Regions from separate parts of the Paenibacillus sp. E222 genome, predicted to be linked through region 2. Evidence: riboswitches for the same ligand, from Rfam matches in the RefSeq annotation. Region 2 holds a riboswitch; each other region holds the start of a gene.
What was found. Region 2 has a riboswitch for thiamine pyrophosphate ahead of HW560_RS03085 (ABC transporter substrate-binding protein). Riboswitches for the same ligand answer to the same signal wherever they lie in the genome.
Positions count from the first base shown of each region.

Region 1: linked by a shared signal. The riboswitch ahead of tenA (thiaminase II) and the one ahead of HW560_RS03085 (ABC transporter substrate-binding protein) in region 2 are both predicted to bind thiamine pyrophosphate.
Region 3: linked by a shared signal. The riboswitch ahead of HW560_RS00685 (ECF transporter S component) and the one ahead of HW560_RS03085 (ABC transporter substrate-binding protein) in region 2 are both predicted to bind thiamine pyrophosphate.

Region 1 covers NZ_CP058552.1:5,434,285-5,440,430, reverse strand. The annotation lists gene HW560_RS24150 (AraC family transcriptional regulator) at 1-781, opposite strand, end outside; gene HW560_RS24145 (NAD(P)/FAD-dependent oxidoreductase) at 1,024-2,154, shown strand; gene HW560_RS24140 (hypothetical protein) at 2,163-2,450, shown strand; TPP riboswitch at 2,497-2,595, shown strand; gene tenA (thiaminase II) at 2,717-3,388, shown strand; gene HW560_RS24130 (GNAT family N-acetyltransferase) at 3,439-3,972, shown strand; gene HW560_RS24125 (TetR/AcrR family transcriptional regulator) at 4,022-4,456, shown strand; gene HW560_RS24120 (DHA2 family efflux MFS transporter permease subunit) at 4,491-5,930, opposite strand.
Region 2 covers NZ_CP058552.1:712,386-718,531, forward strand. The annotation lists gene serS (serine--tRNA ligase) at 1-512, opposite strand, end outside; gene HW560_RS03065 (MFS transporter) at 894-2,129, shown strand; gene HW560_RS03070 (DUF2798 domain-containing protein) at 2,579-3,067, opposite strand; gene HW560_RS03075 (VOC family protein) at 3,259-3,645, shown strand; gene HW560_RS03080 (NAD-dependent epimerase/dehydratase family protein) at 3,664-4,419, shown strand; TPP riboswitch at 4,565-4,677, shown strand; gene HW560_RS03085 (ABC transporter substrate-binding protein) at 4,899-5,939, shown strand.
Region 3 covers NZ_CP058552.1:157,736-163,881, reverse strand. The annotation lists gene HW560_RS00695 (pectate lyase) at 1-596, shown strand, start outside; gene HW560_RS00690 (copper amine oxidase N-terminal domain-containing protein) at 769-1,722, opposite strand; TPP riboswitch at 1,886-1,996, shown strand; gene HW560_RS00685 (ECF transporter S component) at 2,235-2,828, shown strand; partial or broken gene HW560_RS34340 (ATP-binding cassette domain-containing protein) at 2,919-3,269, shown strand; gene HW560_RS00680 (ATP-binding cassette domain-containing protein) at 3,243-4,337, shown strand; gene HW560_RS00675 (energy-coupling factor transporter transmembrane component T family protein) at 4,312-5,106, shown strand; gene HW560_RS00670 (outer membrane protein assembly factor BamB family protein) at 5,216-6,146, shown strand, end outside.

The DNA.
Region 1 (6,146 bases), 2.8 Mb from region 2:
AGATCCCTTCATATTTTTTGAATACGGATCCAAAATAACTGGCGCTGTTGAAACCGACAGCCCGAGCAATCTCGTGGGCCGTTATTCCGGCGTCATGGACAAGCATTTCCTTCGCTTTCAATAACCGATATCGTGTCAGATAATCAAGCGGAGTCATTTGGAATTCCTTTTTGAATATCCGATTCAAATGCTGCTCGGTGACGTCCATTTGCTGAGCCAGCATGGAGAGCGAGATATCCTGATCATAATTTTGCTTGATAAAAGTAACTAGTCCGCCCAGCTTTAATCGGGCATCCGAGCGTTCATAAGTACCATAACGATCGCCATCAATAGTTAACCTGACCAGAAGCATGTACAGCAATGCGGATACGTGCCAGATCTGATCCTTGTGTCGGGACTGCAGCGCCAACGTTATTTCATGCAACAGGATATGAAGCATTCCATCCGGCTTGAAGGCGCGCAGCTCCCCGATCTGCAAGGTATGCAGAAACCGGGGCAATAAATAGCCATTAAAAGACAGACAATCGAACAACAATGAATCACTCAGATTGTCGTAACGATATGTCACCTCTGGAAACAGAATAAGAGCTGTTCCTTCCCGAATTGAAAACTCATGATTTTGGGCTGTGATTTTCCCTGTTCCCCCGATACACTGCACAATACTGTAATCCCGTGAATGACCGTTCCAATTCATTAATTCATCTACAGTCAGCTGATTTTGACCTGTAATCATAAGCGGCATATCGGTATCCAGTGAATTCCCCGTACTAGGTTTCGGCATCGTTGTGTTATTCCTCATTTCGTTAAAGGTCGTGTGCGTAAATGGCGAAGATACAGCGTTAAAAGAAACATGATTTGAATTATATTACATAAATGACATTAATTTAAACGGTCTATTCACTTCGATGAACCACTTATCGAAAACCTTTTAGGAACACGTATCATCATGTCGATGCTTTGCCATTATCAGACCATATAGTATACGCTATAATGGATACAGTGATTTAGGAAAGGGATGCAGTCATGAAGAAAGTCATCGTCGTAGGATCAGGAATTCTTGGGGCTTCCACAGCGTATCAATTGGCAAAAAGGGGTGCGGAAGTTCTTCTTATAGACCGGAAAGATCGAGGGCAGGCTACGGATGCTGCTGCCGGGATCATCTGTCCCTGGTTATCTCAGCGCCGCAATCAGGATTGGTATCAGCTCGCCAAGGCGGGTGCACGTTTTTATCCCGGGTTGATTGAAGAACTCAAGAGCGAAGGGGAAACGGAAACAGGTTACGCTCAAGTGGGTGCTCTTAGTATTCATACGGATGTGGAGAAAATCAACAAGATGCAGGAGCGAGCACACCTTCGTAAAGAAGATGCACCAGAGATTGCGGATATTACTTGTCTGGATGCAAAAGAAACCCATGAGCGTTTTCCTCTTCTGGAGGAGAGCTTTCAGTCAGTATACATCAGCGGTGCTGCGCGTATCGATGGACGTGCACTGCGTGATGCCTTAATCCGATCGGCACAGCGTAATGGAGCGGTTCTGATTGATGGAGACGCGACACTTCAATATGAATCGGACCGAGTAACTGGAGTGGTTGTGGACGGTAAAGTCATATCGGCTGACGAGGTAATTGTGTGTGCCGGCGCGTGGGCTAATGAACTGTTGAAGCCCTTGGGCATTGATTTTAAGGTTCATTATCAGAAGGCACAAATTATGCACTTGCAGGTTCACGATCGAAAGGACACTGGGAACTGGCCTGTAGTCATGCCTCCTTCGGATCAATATTTGTTAGCCTTTGATCAACAGAAGATTGTGATCGGAGCGACTCACGAAAATGATATTGAAGGATACGATACAAGAGTAACCGCAGGCGGAATGCAGGAAATTTTGAATAAAGGATTGGAACTGGCTCCCGGTTTAGCTGATAGCACGTTTCAGGAAGTAAGAGTAGGATTTCGTCCATTTACACCAGGTTTTCTTCCGGTAATGGGTGCTGTCCCAGGTTGGAATGGTTTGATTACAGCCAACGGGCTTGGAGCTTCCGGTTTAACGATGGGGCCTTTTATTGGAAGTCAACTGGCCAAGTTGGCTCTTGGTATGGAGTTAGATATCGATATTCAGCCATATGACCTTGGAAAAGCAATGGATCATCAGAAATGAGGTGAACTATGACGTATTCACAGCGCTTAACTCACGGCAACTCCTCAGACATCATTTATCTGGAGCACCAGATTAGCATCGCCGAGGAGGAATTGGCAAAAGCCGAGGAAGAGCGGCGGGCATACGAATCGGATTTAGATCAGTTAAGGAAGTCTCCAGATCATTCAACATCAGCAACGAACATCTCTAATGAGCAAAAATTAGTGGTTGAGTTAAACAAGGTACACAGTATGATTAAGACCATCCGGACACGACTTAAGAACTTGCAAGAAGATTTAGGGGAACTTGAAGATTAATAGGAATAGTTTGACATTTGGAAAAACACATGTTGTAATAAGCCTGAGCTATTTGCAGGGGGACTGTTCGCAGTTGAGAAGGTTAAAACCTGACCCTTTGAACCTGTTAGTTAATACTGACGTAGGGAGCAAATGACATGTACTCATGTTATTTTGCCCTTGCCGAAAATAGGTCAAGGGCTTTTTGGTCTGCATTTTGGGGGACAGAACGCGATAGCTGGGTGTGAAGCGGGGACATTATGATTTTAATAAAAGGAGCAATGATCATGTCATTTTCGAGAACGTTAAAAGATAAGTCCAGAATCGTATGGGAAGATGGATACAACCATCCTTTTTTACACGAAATGGGGAAAGGCACACTGGATCAGGAAGCGTTTAAGTTTTATCTTCTTCAGGACTATACCTATCTGATTGAATATGCGAAGATTTTTGCCATGGGCGCGGTGAAGGCGACAGATGAAAAACTGATGACGAACTTTACGGTGATTCAACACGCTATTCTGTACGAAGAAATGGATTTGCATCGAAATTATATGAAGGAATTTGGGATTACGCTGGATGAAAATCATACGGTCAAACCATCTCTGTACAACAAGGCGTATACGTCGAATATGATGAGTGTTGCACAAACAGGTGGTGTTGCCGAAATCATCGCCGTCATTTTCCCATGTGCGTGGACGTATTACGACTATGCAACAAGATTAAAAGAACAATATCGAGATTCATTAGAGGGCAATTTCTATCAGACGTGGATCGAAAATTATGCAAGTGATGAATTCCGCGATTCATTCGAATGGTTCTATGATACATTGGATGCATTATGTGAACATAAAACCGAGCAGGAACTGGAGGCCATTGAAGACATATTTAGAAGAAGTGTTGAATTTGAATATCTGTTCTGGGATATGGCTTATAATCAGCAACTCTCGTACTTCTGATGAATGAAATCTCAAATCTATTACAACCAGAGACAAGGATGAACATACAGATGAACAATCATGGGGAACGCATCTATTTACGATTTTTGAACGTGGAGGACGCGCCGACACTGCTGGATTTGCAGTTCCGTAACCGGGCTGTTTTCGAAGAGATATCGGCAAGTGAACGATCAGAGACATTCTATACACTGGAGGGCCAGTTAGCCCTTCTTGAAGGCTGGAACAAGGCGAGGGAAGAAGGGAAACGTTACTCTTTCGGGATCTTCCTGAACCATACGCATGAGCTTATTGGGGAGATCTCTCTGTTCGAACTTGAACTGGATTCCATCAGCAAATGGATTGTTGGTTATGTGCTCGATCAGGCCCAGAATGGTAAGGGATACATGAGTGAAGCTCTGCGGCTAGCACTTAATTTTGCCGTGAATGACGGGGGAATAAAACGAGTGGAGGCAGGTGCACTTCCCGACAATGCCGGATCAATTCGAGTGTTGCGTAAAGCGGGCTTCCAGGAAACGGACCGTCAGAATATTAAAATCAAGGGAATTTGGAAGGAACATGTGATGTTTGCAGTGGATTTGCAGTAGAGTGTTGAATATCGTAACGTGAACCGCCTAACTCATCCAGAGGGAACTTATGAATAAACGGAAACAAATGTTATTGGACTCAGCACTTGTGCTCTTTGAGAAACATGGAGTAACCAACACTTCCATACAAATGATTCTAGACGAGTCAGGTGTGTCCAAAGGAACATTTTACAAATTCTTTGGTTCAAAGGATGATTGTATTCTTGCCATTCTGGAGCAGCGTGTACAGGAAGACATGATGATTCGCAAAGATTTGGAGAGCCAAAGCTATGCTTCCGATTTTGATCTACTGGTGGATCAGATTATGGTCCCGATGATGTTGCCAGAAACAAAGCTGGTTGTGGAGTTATTCTACGTTAGCGCGGAAGTTCTCACTTCAGTGGAGAGGCTACGGTTTATTTTATTATTTCATACACAAAAAAGCGGCAGATTGGACGTAAAGCTTAGGGTCCTGATCTGCCGCTTTTGGTATACGATACAATAGGCTCTACATGATGTAATTCATGTAAATGCTGTTCTTAATTTGTATTCATCGAGACTTTTTGTCTTACAGGCTGCTTGGAGTCTTCCTCCGTTGCTTGTTTGGTACGTTTGATGAAGAAGGAAAGTAGCAATCCGACAACGGCAATGCCGATAATGACAACATAAGCATCATTAATTCCCTGGATCATGGATTCCATTCCCAACTGCTGCTGGGTTAAGCCTTTGGCTGCCCCCGTTGCCACCATATCCTGTACATGTGCCGTTGTGCGACTGGTCATTACACTTACAAGCAATGAAGTACCCACAGCGCCGGCTACCTGTCTGACGGTGTTGGATATTGCTGTACCGTGTGGCCCAAGTCTTGGAGGCAGTTGATTCAAACCTGCAGTTTGGATCGGCATCATGAGCAAGGCCATACCAATTCGACGACCTGTTGACATTAATACAAGGTAGGTATAGCTGGTAGAATCGGTTAGATCAATGAAACCAATAGTGGTTACGATCGTGATAACCATCCCGATAATCGCCAGCCATTTTGCACCAAACCGGTCAAACAATCTACCGGTTATTGGCATCAGGAAGCCCATGACAAGCGCTCCTGGAAGCAATAATAATCCGGACTCCAATGCCGTGTAACCCCGTGCATTTTGGAGGTACAAAGGAAGCAACATCATATCGGCATACATGATCATCGTGATCGCGATATTAATGATCGTGGTCAGAGAGAACATATTATACTTGAAAGCCCGCAGATCGAGCAGGGGATTTGCTGACGCGAGCTGTCTCCATGTGAACAGTCCAAGAGCAACAACTCCTGCTGCAAGGCATATGATGACTTCTGCACTTGTCCATCCCAGACTTCCCGCCCGGCTGAAGCCATACAGCAATGCGCCGAATCCAATCGTGGACAGCAGCACGCTGAGCGTATCGAATTTGAGTTTGACCCGTTCAGATACATTTTTGAGATATACAAACGCAAAACCAATAACAATAACGGTTAGGGGAATCATCCCGTAAAACATCGTTTGCCATGTGTAGTGCTCAAGAATATAACCAGCAAGGGTTGGCCCAATGGCCGGAGCGAAAATGATGGCAAAACCGACCATACCCATCGCGGCCCCCCTTTTCTCAGGAGAGAACAAGGTAAGAATGACATGCATCAACAATGGCATGATAATACCAGCACCGGCTGCTTGAACCATACGTCCTGTTAACAATGTACCGAAATTACTCGCAAGGGCAGATATAATCGTACCGATGAGGAAAATAAACATCGAAGCTTGAAATAATTGCCGTGTCGAAAAGCGTTGCATGAAATAGGCTGTGATGGGAATGAGGACTCCATTCACCAGCATATAGCCTGTCGTAAACCATTGGGCTGTTGCTGCTGAGATATTAAAATCACCCATCAGCTCCGGCGTTGCCACACTCATAACGGTTTGGTTCAATGTGGCAAGAAATGCACCCAAAATCATAACAAACAGTATGGGGCCCTTTTTTACGTCATCTCTTTCTTTTAATCTAGCCTGACTCAATCCATTCCATCCTTTCAATCCACACGTGACTAAATTTACAACGTGTTGTATAGTTTACATTGTATCTATTGAATTATATACATATTCCCGCAGATTACAATTTACGATTTTGGGTATTTTCGTTGCTTATTTTACGAAATAATAAAATATGTCGTC
Region 2 (6,146 bases):
CCTGCTCCTTTGAGCACATAGCTTCGTGTTCCGCCGATTTTCACCCCACGTGGGATGTCGATTAGATCATGCCGTTCACCGAGTTCCACGTGATCCTTGGCCTCATAATCGAATACCGGCAGCTCACCCACACGTCTCAGCTCCACATTATCCTCATCCGATACGCCCAATGGCGTATCCGGCGATACAACATTGGGTACCAACCATTGCAGCCTTGTCACTTCCTCCTGCACAACGGCAAGCTTGGCTTCAACATGCGCCAACTGATCATTCAGCTGTTTCACCTGTCCCCTTAAACCCTCGGCTTGCTCACGCTCACCAGCTTGCATCAGTCTGCCGATATCCGCAGATAACGAATTACGTACTCTACGCCCTTCTTCCGTTTCCAGTAAAAGAGCTCTGCGCTCTTCGTCCCGTTCCAACAATTCGCGAATACTGATATCCATTCTCTTGCCGACTGCCGCAGCTTGCACCTCTTCTGCATGCTCCCGAATCCACTTCATTTCCAACATGGTCACCGTCTCCTTTGGCTGTAAAAATACAAAGAGCGCCCTCATCCCTTGGGACGAGGAGCGCTCTGCTCGCGGTGCCACCCAACTTGCTGAACCAGAATATTCTGATTCGGCCTCTTGGTCCGCGATAACGGGCGGTTCCGGTTAACTTGGGGAATGGTTCGCTCCCCTGGCGAAAACGCCTCCGAGTTGGATGCTCTTCAACGGCATGGTCCGATCTGTAATTGTTGTTTTTCAGTATATACGATCTTTAGCCTCCATTGCAAGTTATCCGTGCATACCCTTACATGTCCTGTTATGATAGAGATTGTTTGTTTTTAGGAAATGCTCCTGAATGGCAGACTTACTACATAACATAATATCTAGAAGGAGTTTTTCTTCATGAGAAAATTGCTTTGGATTGGATGCTTGTCCTATTTCCTCATCGGACTTGCCCACGTCGTTCTCGGCTCCATCCTGCCCGTTGCTCTTGAACATTATGGCAAGGATTATAGTCAGGGAGGCACGCTGATATTTGCCCAATTTGCCGGGTTCCTGGGTGGTGTACTGTTATCTCCATGGTTGAATAAACGCTTCGGGAAACGAGGCGGTCTATTAATTGCTGCAGCTCTGCTCTGCATTGCAGAGTTATCCTATATGCTGCTGCCTCCTTGGGGCTGGATGTTCGTCATTGCACCTGCAGCCGGATTTGGATTTGGCATGATCGAGGCTGTCATCGGTACAATTATCATTGCAGCAATTAAAGATAATACGGCGGTTGCCATGAGCCGACTTGAAGTGTTATTTGGTATCGGCGCCATGGTCATGCCGCTCATTGCCAGCGGTCTGATTTCTGCAGAGTACTGGCGCATGTCGTTCCTCGTGGTTGCCGTCTGTGCAGCGATGACTTTTATCTTCTGGGCCAAAAGTTCATTCGGTGAGCTGGACAACGAGCTGAGTCGACGCAGCTCAGACCAGACTCCTGTACACACTCAAGCTGCTGAATTGCCAAATGGAACGAATCCTGAAGACATTAAACCAACTCGTTCAACCTATCACGGCCGTAATTTGGCTCTTCTGTCTTTATTTGTTTTATTTTTCTTTCTCTATGTCGGCACTGAAATGAGCCTTGCCAACTTCATGCCAGCCATTCTGATTGAGAAAATGAACATGAAGGAAGCAGGTGCTGCACTTAGTGTTACCTGCTTCTGGATCGCCATGTCCGTTGGACGACTGTTTGCCGGATATATTGCGGAGAAATTCCAATATCGCGTCTACGTTCTGTACAGTTGCCTTGCAGCAGTTGTGCTGCTGATGATCTTTCCTTTTACCAACCAGATCTGGTCGGCATTTCTGATCATTCTGTTGCTCGGGCTCGCATTATCTGGTGTATTCTCCATTGCCCTCGTCTTCGCCAGCAAAATGCTGCCTGGAACAGAAGAATCAACGCCCAGCATCCTGATTGCGTCAGGTGGGGTTGGTGGTGCCATTCTGCCTTTGGTTACAGGCTGGAGTCTGGACCATCTGGAGGTTAACCAGTCCGCATGGATGCTTGCCATTTTTGCAGTTGGTCTGCTGATGATCAGCGTGATTGCGTATCAATGGCAGAACAAACATGTGGTCGATACAGTGACTTAACAGTTATGTGTCGAGGCAGACCTGAGAATTAGAATCAGAAATAGAATACCTATTATAGAGATTGAGATGTCCACCGCCATGAATTGGCGGTGGACATTTTGTTGTAGCGTTATTCTGTTCTAACGAACCTGGTACACGCTATTCATCTCCATTTCTGCATGTTTGAAATCTAACGAATCCTAGAGACGTTATTCTAGATAATTAGCTCCAAATCAAGGTCTCGTTGCAGTTTCTTAGCATAATAACGCCGCTGAGATTCGTTAGATTTTTCATTCCTTAAAAACCGGCCTAATAAGATGTTCTCGATTCGTTAGCGCTGTAATCATGGTAGAAAGTGTCCTACCTTTGCCTCAGATCACCTTTCATTGAAGGTGATCATACGATCTATTTATTTGCACAAGATTGCCCAGGAAATACTTTCAGGTGCTCTAAATCGGAACTAACGTTATTTAGGTTGAAGGGACTACACTCCCCTTATCCTTAATGAATTTACCGAACACATATCGAACGAGTGGTCCCAGAATAATGATTTGGTAAGGAAGCGCCAGGCTGAAATTACGAGCAATCGTATGAAGATACGTATTTAGTACGGATGCTCTACTTAACTGATTCGCAAGATAAGCAGAAATCATTCCGTATAAGGACATGATCAGAACCATCCCAATGACCATGAAAAATGACATAGCGAGCACACCCAAAATTTTATTGGATTTGTCAAAAGGTAAGGAAAATGCAATTTTTCTCGCTACAGGTCCAACAATGAAGGACTCCACCAGAAACGCAATGATAAAACACAATATGAATTGAAGCAGTATATCTAGCGCGGACATCTTGCTCAATAACCCATTGTGCCATAAATTGAAAGTCATCATGACGATGACCATTCCTGTGCACATCATCATTCCAAAAACAATCTGTTCTTTCTTTGTCGTTGGCAAATCTCTCATCCTCTCTGTTTACCTTCGTAATTATAGAGATGATGAAGCCTTCCTCATAAGTGAACATTCTGTGAACAATTATAATTTTCCCAAATTAAAAATCGGATTTGACAACCCCGTAGTACAGCCCTATGATATCCCTTAAAATGGTAGAAAAGATCCACTGCATATTTAAAGGAGGATTTTTGATTATGAGTTTTCAAAAGCGCATTGACCACGTCGGCATTGCCGTTCGCGATCTGGAGACCACGCTGCGTTTCTACACGGAGATTGTTGGTCTTGAATTGAAAGACCGGGTAACCCATACCAACGGTGTCATTCAGCTCGCCTTTCTCGGCTTCAACGGAAGCGATGAGACCGAGATTGAGTTGATTCAGGGATACAGCGACAAGCTGCCTTCCGAAGGTACGGTGCACCACTTTGCCATCCATGTCGATGACCTTGAGGCCGAGTATAACCGCATTAAAGAAACCGAGGCCGAGTTTATTGATGGAGAGATGATTACACTGCCTAACGGTTACCGTTATTTCTTCATCTATGGACCTGAAAAGGAATGGATTGAGTTCTTCCAGCGCTAAAAATTGGAGCTGATTTTTATGAACATTTTAATTACCGGTGCAGCCGGAAAAATTGGACGTGACGTGTCCCAACACTTGTCAGAAGCATTTCACCTGCGACTAACAGATTTGAATATCGACAGACTGCATACGTATCAAGGGACAGACCATGAGATCATGACACTGGATGTGACAGATCCCGAAGCCTGTCAGCACGCTTGCGAAGGCATGGATGTGGTTGTACATCTGGCGGGAGATCCTTCCCCGCATGCCGGATTCTATGAATCGTTGTTGGACATCAATATCAAAGGTACATTTAATGTATTCCGTGCAGCCAAGGACCAAGGTGTGCAAAGAGTCATTCTGGCAAGCAGTGCACAGACGATCGAGGGGTATCCCATTGATGCTCAGGTCTATCCAGACATGCCGACACGCCCACGGAATTTGTACGGGGTTAGCAAATGTTTTGGAGAATCGCTTGCTTCCTATTTTGCGTATACCGAAGGTTTACAAAGTGTTGCAATACGTATCGGTGCATATGATGATTTTCAACCGGATGGACCCGTGCTGGAGGCAAGGGATATGAGCGCGTATATTAGTCCGGCTGACTTGTGTAATTTGATGTTCAAAGCAATTACAGCTACAGAGCTGGAGCCCTTCACCATACTGCATGGGATCTCGAATAATAAGTTTAAACGGTTGAATCTGGAAGCCACTCAGAAACAGGTAGGCTATGACCCGAAATCCGATGCTTTTGCACTCAGTCAGATTTCCTTATATGATTCGCCACGATAATTGTTGAAAATCACACATCTTAACAGGCTGTTATACATATGTATAACGGCCTGTTTGATAACTTCATACGTGTCCCCATCCAGTTCCTGACTGGACATGCATAGGCCTCTGGCCTATAATTACACATAGTAATGCCCGTAACTTCATAGTTTCCCAGGGGAGTCGGAATAGGCCGGCTGAGAGTGTATCCCACCAAGATACTGACCCTTAGACCTGATCTGGATCATGCCAGCGTAGGAATCGGAGTATATCGAATTGGCCCAGCCTCTTTGCTGAGTGCCACATCTCTAACGCCTGCACGCGTCCCGGATTAACGGGGCGCTTTTTTAATGTTCTTTTATATAGCCAGAGAGCTAAAAAAAATGACGTCATCCGGATCATAGCTGGTATAAATCTGTCGATTTATGCAAGATGCTTGGATATGAAGCCAAGGAGTACCCCGTGCCACTGGCCGGACAACATGAAGGAGAGAAATGAAGATGAGATGGCGTAAAATGATGGGCCTAATGCTCTTGTGCGTACTACTAGTGGCTGTGGCCGCATGTGGCGGCAAAGAAGCTGCACCTTCAGGAGAAACTGGCAGCAGCAATACCGAAAACAGCAATGAAGGTGACAACGCAGCCCTCAAGGACATTAAAGTAGTGCTGGACTGGACACCAAATACGAATCATACCGGCCTGTATGCGGCCGTAGATCAAGGTTTTTACAAGGCCGAAGGCTTGAACGTAGAGATTGTACAACCAGGTGCCGGTGGCGCAGATACGATGGTTGCATCCAATGAAGTGCCTTTTGGCGTAAGTTATCAGGAGAGCGTGACTCAGGCCCGCACACAAGGCGTACCGCTTGTGTCCATCGCTGCGGTTATTCAGCATAACACGTCCGGATTTGCCGCTCCGGTGGATCGAAACATCAAGTCTCCCAAAGATTTTGAAGGCAAAACCTATGGCGGCTGGGGTTCCCCAGTCGAAGAAGCCGTGATGCAATCCATTATGGAAGGTGAAGGCGCCGATGTATCCAAAGTGAAAAACATTAACATGGGTGACGCCGACTTTTTCACCGCTGTGAAACGTGATATCGACTTTGCCTGGATTTTCTACGCGTGGACGGGTATTGAAGCCGAACTGCGCGGCGAACCGATCGACATGTTATATGTGAAGGATTATTCCGAGGCACTGGACTACTACACTCCTGTACTCGTTACCAATGAAAAGACGATTCAGAACGATCCCGAGCTGGTTAAAGCATTCCTGAAAGCCACTTCCGAAGGATATCAATATGCGATTGATCATCCCGAAGACGCTGCGAACATTCTGATCAAGGCCGTACCGGATCTGGATAAGGACCTTGTACTCGCAAGCCAAAAGTGGCTGAGTCCGAAATATCAGGATGACGCACCGCGCTGGGGTGAGCAAAAGCAGGAAGTATGGCAGAACTATACAGATTGGATGTTTAGCAAAAAACTGCTCGATGAGCAGGTAGATGTATCCAAAGCGTATACGAACGAGTTTCTACCCCAATAAAAATGGTTTAAGTTTAACTTTTTTTTACACCAGAACGAAGAGTGCAGAACCCATCTGAAGAAACGAAGTGGTCGCCTTTATCCCCGGATTTTCCCCTTGTGGAAAATGAAATCAAAAAAATTCGGGGATAACAGCGATCGGAAGAGGGTACTGCAATCGGAGTGGTCAAGTGTAAAGCTGGTTTAACTCATGCAATTTAACTCGAAA
Region 3 (6,146 bases), 550 kb from region 2:
CCGCACCTACTGTGGTAAACTCAACGATTATTGTACCCAAGGGTGAAACGTTTGACGGCAAAGGCCAAACCTATGTAGCTAACCCCTCCACACTGGGAGATGGATCTCAAGCGGAAAATCAGAAGCCGGTATTTCGACTGGAGGCAGGCGCCACGCTCAAAAATGTAAATATCGGTTCACCCGCAGCTGACGGTGTTCATTGTTACGGTAACTGTACAATTTCAAATGTGGTGTGGGAGGATGTAGGCGAGGACGCTCTGACTCTGAAATCAGCCGGAACAGTCAACATTACTGGCGGGGCAGCTTACAAAGCCTACGATAAAGTATTTCAAATTAATGCAGCCGGAACGATTAACATTAAAAATTTCCGTGCAGACGATATTGGCAAGCTGGTGCGTCAAAATGGTGGAACCACCTTCACGGTGAACATGACGCTGGACAACTCAAATATTTCCAACGTCAAAGATTCGATCATGCGTACGGACAGCAGTACATCGCAAGGGAAAATTACAAATACCCGTTATTCTAAAGTCCCGACCTTATTTAAGGGATTTGCTTCGGGAAAAACCAGTCAGTCCGGAAATACGCAATATTAAGACAATGATATCCGTGAGCGAATAAATAAAGAATAATGCTAAAAAGGGATGTCCCCCGTTATGTTTATTCATCACGTAGGGGACATCCCTTTTGGTGTTGCATTCAGAAGAAGCATCATTTGCCCACCTGCGCCGATACAAAGGTCTCTAAAGCCTGGGCGGGCATTCCAATTTACTTTTCTTCCGGAACTTCAACGATCACTTTACCTTTCTCAGGGGCAATGGAGCCCGCATGGATGGAGCCGGACTTGTTCATGATCTCGTAGGAAGTCTCTTCAAGCATACGAGAATACTTAAATGATACGAGGGTTTGACCCTTGACGGAAGGGCGAGTCCCTGCTTCAGCAACGGGTTTGGTTTTGATAAAAAACAGGTCACCGATAGTTCCGGCATCTTTACCGATATTGGCCTGCCATTTCAGCAGGGCGTTTTCATTTTTAATCGTGTAATAGCTGATCAGATCGTTATCTTCAACAATGAAGAAACTTTCCTTTTTGCCTTGTTCAAAAATGTATTGAATGGATGAATCCACTGGACCCAGAGGGTTGCGAATCTCCAGGCGTGCTTGTCCCAGTTCAGAGAAGCGTGGCAAATGCAGCGCAGCTTCACGCGCCACAGTCAGATCAGCACTGCTGTAGTCTTTGACCACCGCAGCATCCGTGGTGTAGATGTAGGCCTCCTTGGCCGTCTGGTTCCAGCGAACCTGTGCGCCAAAGGCTTCGCCAATGGCACGGAGCGGAAGCATGGCTTTGCCATTCACCAGAATGGGAGCGGACGACAACGTCGCATTCTGACCGTTTTTCTTCATTGTTTTGCTGTTGGGTATAAGAACATATTTGTCGCTGTCTGTGCTGATGCTAATCTGTTTTGTTTTGTTATTGTAGCCAAACGTATAGTCCCCGAGGAATTGAAGTTCAGTCAATGCTACGTACGTTATACCCTGCTTTATAACCACATCATTTTGAGCTTGTACATTGTTAATATACGCTGTCGGTTTGTGTGTTGTTGCTGCTTCCGCGACAGTGGATGACAGCAGTGCGGGTGCCGTACCCGCGGTGAGAATCGAAGCGGCAAGGATCATTTTCCACTTTTTTTGCTGCCAGGCAGTATTGGTTTGTTTCATCATTATCAATCTCCCTTCTTGTATACCAAACGGACTACTTGATCCAAATGTTGCATAGTATTGTAAAGTACACCACAGAATGTCTTCTCTGATTTACCCAAAATACAGCGTAATGATTTTTCCGGGATTGTCACAAATACCCATGTGTTGTACAGTAGAAGCAATGAAATAAGTGAACCGGGAGCTCAATGAAGTTGGGCTGAGAGAGCGGCCTTGTGCCGCTGACCGTAAATCTGATCTGGGTAATGCCAGCGTAGAGAACATGAATTTGCGATGTGCAATGGTAAGCGATAGGGATAGAACATAAATGTCAGCGTTTCTTGGGTGCAGCAGGATTTTTCTGATGTGACGGGAATGGTGTCGTTTGTTTTCTTCTTTCTCTATATCTGCCTAATGCGCAGCATCGTGAGATTGTAAACTGTGCGTATGGCCTGCCTGGAAACCGGGGAGGCTTTTTTGTTTGTTTTATTGTTTATTTTATAAATCCAGGGAAACAGAGGAAGGAAGTAGAGAACATGTCAACAGCAGTAGGCAGCAACAGATTGAAGTTAACCGATATTTTGGTAACGATTGTGATTGCGGTGGTCTTCGGGGTGATCTACAAAATATGGGGACCTACATATGATCTGATGAAGCCATTCGGCGTTCATGCGGAGCAGATGATTTATGGCATGTGGTTTATGGCGGGAACCTTTGCCTTTGTAATCATTCGTAAGCCGGGTGTAGCCATTCTGGCTGAAGTAGCGGCATCCACGGTGAGTGCTTTTCTCGGAAGTGAGTGGGGCATGTCGACACTGGTGTATGGACTGTTGCAAGGGCTGGGTGCAGAGATCTTCTTCGCCGCATTTCTGTATCGGAAAAGCAATCTGTTCGTCACCTGCCTTGCGGCTATTGGTGCAGCGGCAGCTTCGCTTGTACTGGATTATCAGTACGGGTACATTGATTCCCTCTCGGCTTGGAATTATACACTGTTTATCGGGTTCCGCTTCATTGGCAGTATTCTGATTGCAGGTGTATTCGCCTATTACCTTGCCAAAGCGCTGGAGCTTACAGGTGTAACACGATCCCTTAGACCGGTGTCGAAGCAGGATTACGAGGCGCTGGACTAGATGAATGAAGTGGAGAATGTGCAAGCGGTAGGTGTTACGAATCTAAGATGCAAGTTCCCGGGAGAGAAGGCCTTGGTGTTTCAAGGCTTGTCTCTCTCTGTGCGTCAAGGGGAGAAAGTATTATTGCTTGGTCCAAGCGGATCTGGCAAATCAACCTTGCTGCAAATTCTGAGCGGTCTGATTCCGCGATCTGTGGAGATTCCGATGAAATGTGATGACATTCAGGTGCCTGAGCAGCCCGGCATTGTTTTTCAAGATCCGGATACCCAGTTCTGTATGTCATATACGGATGAAGAGATTGCTTTTGTATTGGAGAACCGGAATATTCCACGCGAGCAGATGCCTACCCTTATCCATCAATACCTGGAACAGGTCGGGTTATGCTTTGAACATAATCGAACACTCATTCAATCCATGTCTCAGGGTATGAAGCAGCGTCTTGCGATGGCTTCGATTCTGGCCATGGAGCCAGACGTACTCTTTTTGGATGAACCAACGGCACTGCTGGATGATGAAGGAACCTCTCAGGTGTGGGAAACGGTGAAACAGATTGCACAGGACAAAACACTCATTATCGTAGAACATAAAATTAATGAAATCGTCGAGTGGGTAGACCGAATCATCGTATTGTCGCCTGAAGGAAAGATTGTGGCAGATGGCCCGGCGAATCAGGTGTTTACAGATGAGCGGAATATGCTCAGGGAATACGGGATCTGGTATCCAGGGGTCTGGGAAGAACGAGGCCAATCGAAGGCACAGGCATGGGTCTCAGGAGAGGATAGTCGTTACGGTGCAACAGAAACTGAAAGTATAGATTATAAGGAGGGGGAAACCTCTGCACTGATCCAACCAGCCCTGGAAATGCAGCAATTCACCGGATGGCGCGGAAAAACGCCATTCATTCAGGTGGAGCAGGCCAAGGTATGGCACGGAGATTGGGTGGGGATTGTCGGGGCTAACGGGGCAGGTAAAAGTTCATTATTGCTGTCCATGATGAATATTCTAAAAACGACAGGTCAATATGTTGTGGAAGGACAATCGGCTGGAAAAACCGAGCAGCTTGCAGATCGCATTGCCTTTGTATTCCAGAATCCTGAATTTCAATTCGTGACAAATTCAGTCCGTGATGAAGTGGGATTTTCCTTGCTGAGCGGAAAGCTAACTGCCGAAGAAAGAGGTATCCGAACCGATCATATGTTGGAGCAATTCGGACTGAGTGAGCTGTCCGGTAGGCACCCATATCAATTGTCGATGGGACAGAAACGACGGCTGAGTGTAGCATCAGCTCTGGTACGGGAACAGCGTATTTTGTTATTGGATGAACCTACCTTTGGACAGGATGCGCGGAATACCTTTTCCATGTTATCCCAGCTGGAGCGGTTGCGGCGTGAAGGGACAGCCATCGTGATGGTTACGCATGATCATGAAATCGTGAAACGTTATTGCAACAGGATCTGGACGGTGGATGAGGGGAGGTTAACGGATGCAGCTCTCGTTTCCTCATCGTGAGACTTGGCTTCACGCGGTGAATCCGGGGTTGAAAATGATTTTCCTGACATTGCTGTTTGTCTTCGTCATTCTTGTTCACAACCTGAATGTAATGGCGAATGTGGCAGTTGTCATGCTGTTATTGCTGGGCTGGACAGGTCACCCATGGCCCAGATTATTGCTGTATGCGTCTCCGTTCATTCTGGTATTTATATCAACTTCCACAGGTATGATCATGTTTGGTAAAGGCGAGACCACCTGGTTTCAGTGGGGATTGATTCATATTACCGAAGAGAGCTTCTATCGCGGGCTGCACCTGGGCTTTCGTTCCCTAAGTATGGCGGCAGCTGGATTGTTGTTCGGCCTGACGACCAAGCCTGTTCGTCTCTTTTATTCCCTCATGCAGCAGTGGAGGCTCCCACCTAAGTATGCTTATAGTTTCCTGGCGGCGATGCGTATGATTCCGATTTTGCTGGATGAATTCCAGACGCTGCGGTATGCCATCCGCATTCGGGGAACGAGGGAGCACGGCTCCCGCTGGAATGTATACGGCACACTGAAACGATATGCTATTCCACTACTTGCACAGAGTATTCGCCGTGCGCAGCGTATGGCGGTGGCGATGGAAGCAAAAGGATTCAAGGAAGGCGGGAGCCGGACCTATTACGTTCAGATCGGATATTCCCGAGCGGATGTATGGTTTGTGGGGTATTTTATCATCATGTTAACCGCTGCTTATATATTGGGAACTACATTCCCTTATCATTCAATGCTTGTGGATGTAAGGTAAGTCCTGTATTTATTTTGCACCTTGTAAATATATTTAGGATTAACGGTAACTTTTCCTTGTTCAAAACGTCTTTATTGGAAATAACTTCAAATGATTGGAGTGTACTGACGTGAAGACCGAGCGTAAGAGGCCAGGGACGGGCTACCCATGGAATGTAATTGCTGGTATCGTAGCTGTGCTGGTCACGGGGGGACTGTTGCTGAATAACCATGCTAGGGCGGTTGAAGGACAAGGTTCCATTTCAGTTATACAAGTGCAATCGGTGAAGCTTAATTATAAAAAGGGGGATAAGGTGACGGTAGCTGAAGGTGTACCTATTTACAGTGGTGTGGTCGAGAGCAGTGTTTCCCCTGATCTGATGGACATAAACGGGTATAGCTCCGCCCAAGGAAGCCTGCAAATAGACGCTGTTCGCGGGGAATGGATCAAACTAAAAGGCAGCGATTACACTGAATTCTGGATACCTGGTTGGTATACCTCCAAAGAAAGCCGCAGCTTGACGAAAACAATTCCACAAACGTTTACAATGCGATCGGGCAGCAAGCTGTACCTGTTTCCCGGAAGTCAGGCAACCTGGTCTTCAGGGGCATTTCTGAAAGATCAGGCGTTGATTGTTGCAGCGACGAAGGATTGGTACGGCTTGTCCATTGCCCCGCGCGTCTGGAATAAGGAATCGTCCACTTATCGTCCTGCATTGCTTTGGGTTAAGGCACAGGATGTAGCACAGCATACCAAGGTAGCGGATGGCTGGTTCAGTAGATCATTGGCGATGCCCACGTCCACTATACGTCATTTGACAGATATTGTGCTGAATTCAAAAACGACCTCGAAACAGGTGGCGCAGTGGCTTGGCGAACCCGATTGGCAAGAGCATTCCGGCAATTTAAACGATACGGGTTATGCCATGAGCATAGGAAAGACCTGGCGGTACGAACGAGCAGATGCTCATTTTCTCGTGACATTTAACAAGAACGGCAGGCTGGTGCGAGCGCGCTGGAATATACCCCAGGATAATCGAAACGGTGTAGTGTCTAATTGGG